2 regions of the Polycladomyces subterraneus genome follow, and region 2 is predicted to be linked to the other one. Evidence: a T-box and tRNA genes for the amino acid it is inferred to sense, from the RefSeq annotation. Region 2 holds a T-box; the other holds one or more tRNA genes.
What was found. A T-box is a leader RNA that pairs with one kind of tRNA and senses whether it is charged. The one in region 2 lies ahead of leuS (leucine--tRNA ligase), so its partner is inferred to be a tRNA-Leu.
Positions count from the first base shown of each region.

Region 1 (4,207 bases), on a different contig from region 2:
GTGTACCGTATCATTTGACCACTTCCTGCTACCAGGGACAAAGTCCGGCTTGCGGCGTTTGCGACAGCTGCCGGCTACGGCTAAAAGGGTTTGCCGAAGCGGGTGTAGAAGACCCGATTCCGTACGTGACGCGTCAACCGTCATGACATGATGAGCTGATCACGGGTGAAACCACCCGTGTTTCGTTTTTTTAGCCGATGGTGTATGCTACAACCAAACCATCGCGAAGGGGGCTTCTCTATGGTAAGGGCACCTGAATTTCCGAAGGACGGTATGTGGCTCAACACGGATCGCCCGCTCTCCCTGGAAGAATTGCGTGGACACGTGGTCCTGCTGGATTTCTGGACCTACTGTTGCATCAACTGTATCCATGTGTTACCAGATTTGGCCTATTTGGAGAAAAAATACGAAGCGGAACCGTTCGTGGTGATCGGCGTGCACTCGGCCAAGTTCCACAACGAGCGTGACCCGGAAAATATACGAAATGCGATTGCCCGATACGAAATCGAACACCCAGTGTATGTGGATTCGGATCACCAGGTATGGGACGCCTACGCAGTAAACGCCTGGCCCACCTTCATGCTGATCGGTGCCGATGGACGCGTGGTGGCCAAAGGGTCGGGTGAAGGATTGCGAGAGGCGCTGGACCACCATATCGGACAAGCACTGGCAGACGCACGGAATCGAGGAATCTTGGCAGAACGGAAAATAGATATTCGACGCCCACCCGTCCCGGAACATCCGCTGTCGTTTCCCGGCAAACTGGCTCTTCATCCCACAACGGGGCATCTGTTTGTCACCGACTCCAACCACAACCGGATTTTGGAGCTGAAGGTGAATGGTAATCGGGCCCAAATCGTGCAAAAGATCGGTTCCAGCCGAATCGGGGCAGAGGACGGAAACTTCGACACCGCCACCTTTTATCGGCCGCAAGGATTGGCCATAACTGACCAATTTCTCTATGTCTGTGACACGGAAAACCATATGATCCGCCGACTGGACCTTGTCTCCCGCAAGGTCGAAACCCTGGCCGGCACAGGGGAACAAGCCCGCTGGGGGGCGAAGGGCGGATACGGTCCGACGACTCCGCTTAATTCCCCTTGGGATTGCACCGTGGTGGGTGATCAATTATTGATTGCGATGGCCGGACCGCACCAATTGTGGAAACTAGATTTGACTACCCAACAGGTGGAAGTATTTGCGGGCAGCGGCTGGGAAAACATCGTCGACGGCCCCGCCGAACGGGCGCAACTAGCCCAACCCAGCGGGATTGCCCACGACGGAGAACGTCTCTATTTTGCCGACAGCGAAGTCTCCGCCCTGCGCACGTGTGATTTGCAAACCGGTGAAGTGCGCACGTTGATCGGTCAGGGGTTGTTTGTCTTCGGTCTGAAGGACGGCGATTTCGACTCCGCCTTGCTTCAACATCCATTGGGCGTGGATGTGGCGGGAGACCGCGTGTATATCGCCGACACCTATAACCACGCCATTCGCGTCGCCCACTTGCCCACGAAGCGGATCGAAACGCTGATCGCGAGGAGCGATGCTACAACCTGCCGGATCGGGGACGAGGCCTGCGAAGAACTGCCGCTGAATGAACCCAACGACGTGCTATTCCACGAAGACAAACTATATATCACCGACACCAACAACCACTTGCTCCGCGTGTTCCATTTGACTACACGGAAGTTGGATACGCTGAAATTGGTGGAATAGCAAACAGCCCGCCATGATGCGGGCTGTCATTTATGATAGGGTTCATCCTTATCGATCCACCGCGTTTTTTCACGAGCAGGAGTCCGCTTTTTGACGGGAGCATCGATAGCGGGGTAGCCAACGTATATAAAGCCGACCAATTGTTCCTTGTCTCCCAAGCCGAACAGTTTCTTCATTTTCGGATGATAACACGGCATGCCGGTGCGCCAGATCGCCCCCAATCCCATTGCGCGGGCAGCGAGCAACATGTTTTGCACGGCCGCGTGAACAGCCGCCAGCTCCTCCACCATTTCCACTTTGGGATCGTCGGACGGGGAAACCGCCACCGCGATTACCACCGGAGCGCGAAACGGCTTTTGCTCTTCTTTCGCCAATTTGGCCTTGTTTTCGTCCGTTTCGGGGTCCGCCATCTTTTCGCGTGCGATCTCCACCAATGTACGCGCCAAGGGACGGCGTCCCTCACCGGTCAACACAAAAAACCGCCAAGGCTCCGTCATATGATGACAAGGCGCCCACACAGCCGCCTCCAGCAATTGCTCGATCATCTTCTGCGGCACCGGGTCCGGTTTCATGACGCCGATGCTTCGACGTGTACGGATTGCTGTCCAAATATCCAAACCGATCCCCTCCTTCAATCCATTTATGATTCATTGTAAACCATTTTCCAGGAAAATGCTTGTTCCAAAAATAAAAGCCCTCTTCCCGTTGGAAAGAAGGCTTCGATTGTAACCCTACAGGATCTTGTCATATACCTCGGCATGGCTGTTTGGTGCCGAGGGTCGGACTCGAACCGACACGGTGGAAACCCACCCCAGGATTTTAAGTCCTGTGCGTCTGCCAATTCCGCCACCCCGGCAAATGATAAAAAAATGGAGCGGAAGACGGGATTCGAACCCGCGACCCCCGCCTTGGCAAGGCGGTGCTCTACCCCTGAGCCACTTCCGCTCATTGAGATGGTGGTTCGGGACGGAATCGAACCGCCGACACGAGGATTTTCAGTCCTCTGCTCTACCAACTGAGCTACCGAACCACTGTCATCCGATTAAGTTCAACCGACGAGAATTATTTTATCACGCCCGTCCAGAGAAATCAACACCCTTTTTCAAAAAATCCGGGACCACGGCCAATCAGGATGATCGTTGGTTTTCTCTCCAGTTGGGGCCATCCACGAAATACACGTCGACATAATGGCGAATCCGCTCCATAATCCGTTTGGCTTTCATCCGCTCCACACCGCCTTTGTGGGAATGGGCCAAATGATCCTCCAGCTCGTCCAACGACAGGTTGGAGGTGTAAATGACAGGCAGTCCCTCGGCTACGCGATATTGCAAAACAGCCCCCAGCACCTCATCGCGAATCCACGGTGTCATCGTTTCCGCACCGATATCGTCCAGAACCAACACGGACACTTTTTTGAGTGCATCCAATTTGTCCGCTACTGACCCTTCATTGATGGCATCGCGTAACTCCCGCATAAATTCAGGCACATACACCATCAAGGAATCCACATTGTAATTGACCAATTCCTGCGCAATCGCACCCGCGATCCGACTTTTGCCCACACCCAGCGGTCCATATAGATATAATCCGCGGCGAGGCTTGCCATGAGCAAACTGACTGCAAAAATCGATGGCCGCCTCCAAAACCGGCATCCGTTTCTGACTCACATCGATGGATTCAAAGGTGGCCGACAACACGTCTTGCGGGATATGATGACTGCGGATCAAACGGCTTCGTTTTTGCTGTTCTTGGTGAGCCTCCCACTTCTCACAAGGCGTCATCCGGAAATCAAGATATCCCGCATAAACGGTCAGCTCCGATCGGTGTCCCTGCACCAGGTTGGGGCACCGGTCCAACCCTGGACAACGGGAACAATGTTCCTGCTCCTGCACGTACTGGTGCAAACGTGACAAAGAACGGCGATATACTTCCATCGGGATATCTGGATGCTCTTGGGCGAATACTTGTAGAGAAGGGTGTGACAACAAGATCCGCAACTGTCGTTCCGGATCGGTATTCAACTGTTTTTTCCACTGACTGACGTATTTGTCAATCGAATTCACTGACGATTCCCCTTTTCACCGAGGCGTTTGCGCATCAGGGTCAGCTTCGCTTGGATTCGGGCCCGCTTTTCAGCCAGACTTTCCGCGCTTTCTCCGATAGACTGGGCATCATCCCGAGTTTGAGAAGCCTGTTGTTGGGCACGCTCCATCTGCATGGCCACCGCGTAGGGGAGCTTCTCTTCCCGGATCGCTTTGGTCCGTGGGCGTGACGAGGTGAGCCGACTGTTCTCCTGTTGTTTTTTCCACTCCCAATTCAACTCGCGGCGGGCGATTTCCATCGCTTCCCGAGCGGTCTGCACTTTTCTCCGCTTCCAATGACCAGCGATTTTTTCCACCAAGGCTTTGGGCAGTTTGTAGTCATGCGTATACAATACGTATTCTAGCAGGACGTTGATCACCCCATGCGGCAAGCCATATTCATGCATCAG
Region 1 is NZ_JANRHH010000014.1:59,397-63,603, forward strand. It holds gene queC (7-cyano-7-deazaguanine synthase QueC) at 1-146, shown strand, start outside; gene NWF35_RS03090 (thioredoxin-like domain-containing protein) at 241-1,716, shown strand; gene NWF35_RS03095 (nitroreductase family protein) at 1,743-2,333, opposite strand; tRNA gene NWF35_RS03100 (tRNA-Leu) at 2,484-2,572, opposite strand; tRNA gene NWF35_RS03105 (tRNA-Gly) at 2,587-2,661, opposite strand; tRNA gene NWF35_RS03110 (tRNA-Phe) at 2,671-2,746, opposite strand; gene dnaI (primosomal protein DnaI) at 2,844-3,779, opposite strand; gene NWF35_RS03120 (replication initiation and membrane attachment family protein) at 3,776-4,207, opposite strand, start outside.
Region 1: it encodes a tRNA-Leu, which carries the amino acid that the T-box ahead of leuS (leucine--tRNA ligase) is inferred to sense. The anticodon was not compared.

Region 2 (4,207 bases):
AAAAAACGGGGAGCCCGTGTGCACTCCGGATTGGGCATGTTGCTCTACCAAGCGGTGTTGGCGTTCGAACATTGGATGGGATGTCCCGCACCGGTTGAGATCATGCGGGAGGTGCTGGAAGCCTCACTGCAAGGAGAATGATGGCGGAAATGAGGATGTGTGATGAACATCGGCATTTTTGGCGGCACGTTTGATCCGATTCATATCGGTCATCTGATCATTGCCGAACAGGCGTGGCAAAGTGCCGGATTGGACGAGGTGTGGTTCATCCCGGCAGCGTCTCCGCCCCACAAACCGGGACAAGGCATCACTCCCGCAGAACATCGGGTGGCAATGGTCAGGCTGGCGATACGCGATCACCCCAAGTTTCGATTGTCCACAGTTGAGTTGCAACGCCCGGGACCATCCTATACTGTGGATACGGTTCGCCAGCTGTGTGCACAACATCCACATGATCGGTTTTTTCTCATTGTGGGCGGGGATATGGTGAACGATTTGCCGAATTGGTATAAAATAGAGGAAATCCTGCAAATGGTGGACATCATCGGACACGCGCGCCCCGGAACGAAGACGGATGCTTTGCCCCCGGAGATCGAGGAGAAAGTGATCTGGGTGCAAGATCCCGTCACTGTGAATATTTCATCCACTCAGATTCGCCGGCAATTGGCGCGTGGTGCTTCCGGGCGGTATCTTTTGCCGGAACCGGTGCGCAAGTACATCAAGGGGAAGAGGTTGTATGGAACGTGAGAAGTTGTTGCAAGCTGTAGAAAAGGAACTACCCCGATCACGGTTTGAACACACTTTGCGCGTTGCGGAAACGGCCGTTCGATTGGCCGATCGGTTCGGAGCTGATAAAGAGAAGGCCGATTTGGCGGGTATTCTGCATGATTACTGCAAATATTGGCCGGATGAACGCATGAGGGATTGGATTCTTCGTCATCATTTACCGTCGGATCTGTTACACTATAATAAAGAATTGTGGCATGCCCCCGTCGGTGCCGAAGCGGTGCGCGAGTGCCTGGGGGTGACGGATCCCGAGGTGTTGGACGCGATCCGTTACCATACGACCGGACGGCCGAACATGACGCGCTTGGAACAAGTGGTGTTTCTGGCGGATTATATCGAACCAGGCCGACGGTTCCCCGGTGTGGACGAAGTGCGCGCCGTGGCCGAATCCGACTTGGATCGTGCCGTGTTGATGGCGCTCGACAACACGATTCGCTTCCTGATCGACCGTGGTCAGAAGGTGTATCCCTTGACGCTTATGGCCCGAAACGATGTATTGGAGCGGGTGTCGGGAAAAAATTCATCCTGAGGAGGGTATCGTTTTTGAACCTGGTGGAGATTGCGCAATTGGCGGCTACGACTGCCGAGGAGAAAAAGGCACAGCGTGTCACCATCCTGGATATCCGTGGATTGTCGGTGATTGCCGATTACTTCGTCATCTGTCACGGAAATTCGCAAAAGCAAGTGCAAGCCATTGTAACTGCGATCAAGGACAAAATGCACGAGGCAAAGGTTCCTCTCAGGGGAATCGAAGGGTTTGCCGAGGCGCGCTGGGTACTGATGGACCTCGGGGATGTAGTCGTCCACGTCTTCCACAAGGATGAACGCGAATTTTACGACCTGGAACGGTTGTGGGGCGATGCCAGGGAAATTCGACAGGTGCAATGAGGAACATCCTATGAATCGGTATGGAATGGGTCGATTTTGTGAACAATGTTAAAAACTCGTGAACAAATGGTAGAGAACCCATTGACACGTGTCCAAGCTGTTTCATATAATGTGAATCAAACATCGCCATAAGCCAAGATTCGACAAAGCTTGGATGAGGAGTAGTAATCTAGCTTCCTCTGCTCAGAGAGTCGGCGTTCAGGTGCAAGCCGATCAGAGAGGTTGGATGAACTCGCCTCATCGCTCCGGATGGGAAAGTGCAGTACTGTCCGGCGGAACATCCCCGTTACGGATGATGGAGTGGGCATTTGTTCGGCAGACGCCGTACAAATGTCAACTAGGGTGGTACCGCGGGAGTTGTGAACTAACCTCTCGTCCCTAGCAAGGAAGGCTGGGGGCGGGAGGTTTTCATATTTTGGTGTGAAGGAGGTTGGGTCACATGCGGACGTATCAACCGAGTGAAATCGAACCGAAATGGCAAGCGGTCTGGCAGGAGCGCCGCATGCACCGGACCGACGAGGATCGGGACAAACCGAAATTTTACGCGCTGGAACAATTCCCTTATCCTTCGGGTGAAGGGTTACATATGGGCCATGTTCGGGTGTATACCATCGGGGATGTGATCGCCCGCTTCAAACGGATGAACGGATACCGCGTCCTGCACCCCATGGGCGCTGACGCGTTCGGTCTTCCGGCGGAGAATGCCGCCATCCAGCGGGGGGTGAATCCCCGCGAGTGGACGTTGAAAAATATGAAGCGGATTCGGGAGGAACAAGCCCGGCTGGGCGTGTCGTACGACTGGGAGCGATATGTCGGTACATGTTTGCCGGATTATTACAAATTGACGCAGTGGCTGTTTCTGCTCTTTTACGAGCGGGGGCTGGCTTATCGCGAAAAGGCGGCTGTCAACTGGTGCCCCACCTGTAATACGGTGCTGGCCAACGAACAAGTTGAAAACGGGCTGTGTTGGCGTTGTGACTCGGAGGTGACCAAAAAGGAGCTGGAGCAATGGTTCCTGCGCATCACCGATTACGCCGACCGTCTGCTCGAAGGATTGGACCGGCTGCCGAAATGGCCAGACAAAGTGAAGGCCATGCAGCGGAACTGGATTGGTCGCAGCGAGGGGGCGCACGTCACCTTTACGATCCCCGAACTGGATCATGAAAAAGTAACTGTGTTCACCACTCGTCCCGACACGTTGTTCGGTGTCACTTACCTGGTGTTGGCACCGGAGCATCCGCTGGTTCCGCAATTGATCCGTGGGAAGGAAAATGAATCGATCATTGCCGATTTTATCGAACGCATGCGGAAAGAATCCGAAATCACGCGGACAGCGGCGGATGCGGAAAAAGTGGGCTATTTCACGGGAGCGTATGCTCAACATCCTTTAACCGGTGAAAAAGTGCCAATCTGGGTGGCAAACTATGTCTTGATGGATTACGGCACTGGCGCGGTGATGGGAGTACCGGCCCACGATGAGCGGGACTTCCTGTTCGCCCGGAAATACGATTTGCCGATTCGAGTCGTCATCCGTCCGGAGGAGGGGGTCACCGACGAGTTGACAGAAGCGTATACCGGCGAAGGGAAACTGGTCAACTCGGGTGATTTCAACGGATTGAACAACCGGGAAGCGATCAAGGCCATCGCCCGTCATCTGGAGGAAAAAGGGCTGGGCGGACCGACGGTCAACTACCGCCTGCGCGACTGGCTGATTTCGCGGCAACGGTATTGGGGATGCCCGATTCCGATCGTCTACTGCGACGATTGTGGCATCGTCCCGGTACCGAAAGAACAACTGCCGGTTCTTCTGCCCGAAGACGTCGTATTTGACGGCAAACGCAATCCGCTCACCACGTCGGAAACGTTTGTGCACACCGAATGTCCCCGCTGCGGCAAGTCGGCACGCCGGGAGACGGACACGATGGATACGTTTATCGATTCGTCCTGGTATTTCTTCCGGTATACGGATGCGCACAACGAAGACATGCCGTTCGATCCGGACAAGGTGAAGGATTGGCTGCCGGTCGACGAGTATATCGGCGGGATTGAGCACGCTGTGTTGCATCTGTTGTACTCTCGATTCTTCACCAAGGTGCTGTACGATGCCGGGTTGGTGCCAGTGGATGAACCGTTTACAAGCCTGCTGACCCAGGGAATGGTGCTCAAAGACGGAGCAAAAATGTCCAAGTCCAAGGGTAACGTGGTCAGCCCGATGGAGATCGTCGAAAAATACGGGGCGGACACTGCCAGGATGTTTATCCTGTTTGCCGCACCACCGGAGCGTGACTTGGAATGGTCGGATGCCGGGGTGGAAGGCAGCTACCGTTTCTTGAACCGCGTCTGGCGGATGGTGGAGCAGCACGCCTCCCTGTTCGAACAACGCCCCGCACCTGATACGACGAGCAGAGAAGCCCAGGAACTGAACCGGTTGCGTCACCGAACCGTCAAAAAAGTGACGGAAGATGTGAATGAACGTTATCACTTCAACACCGCCATCAGCGCCATCATGGAACTGGTCAACGGTATCTATGCC
Region 2 is NZ_JANRHH010000047.1:3,866-8,072, forward strand. It holds gene NWF35_RS12775 (shikimate dehydrogenase) at 1-141, shown strand, start outside; gene NWF35_RS12780 (nicotinate-nucleotide adenylyltransferase) at 163-747, shown strand; gene yqeK (bis(5'-nucleosyl)-tetraphosphatase (symmetrical) YqeK) at 737-1,315, shown strand; gene rsfS (ribosome silencing factor) at 1,330-1,674, shown strand; T-box leader at 1,817-2,057, shown strand; gene leuS (leucine--tRNA ligase) at 2,114-4,207, shown strand, end outside.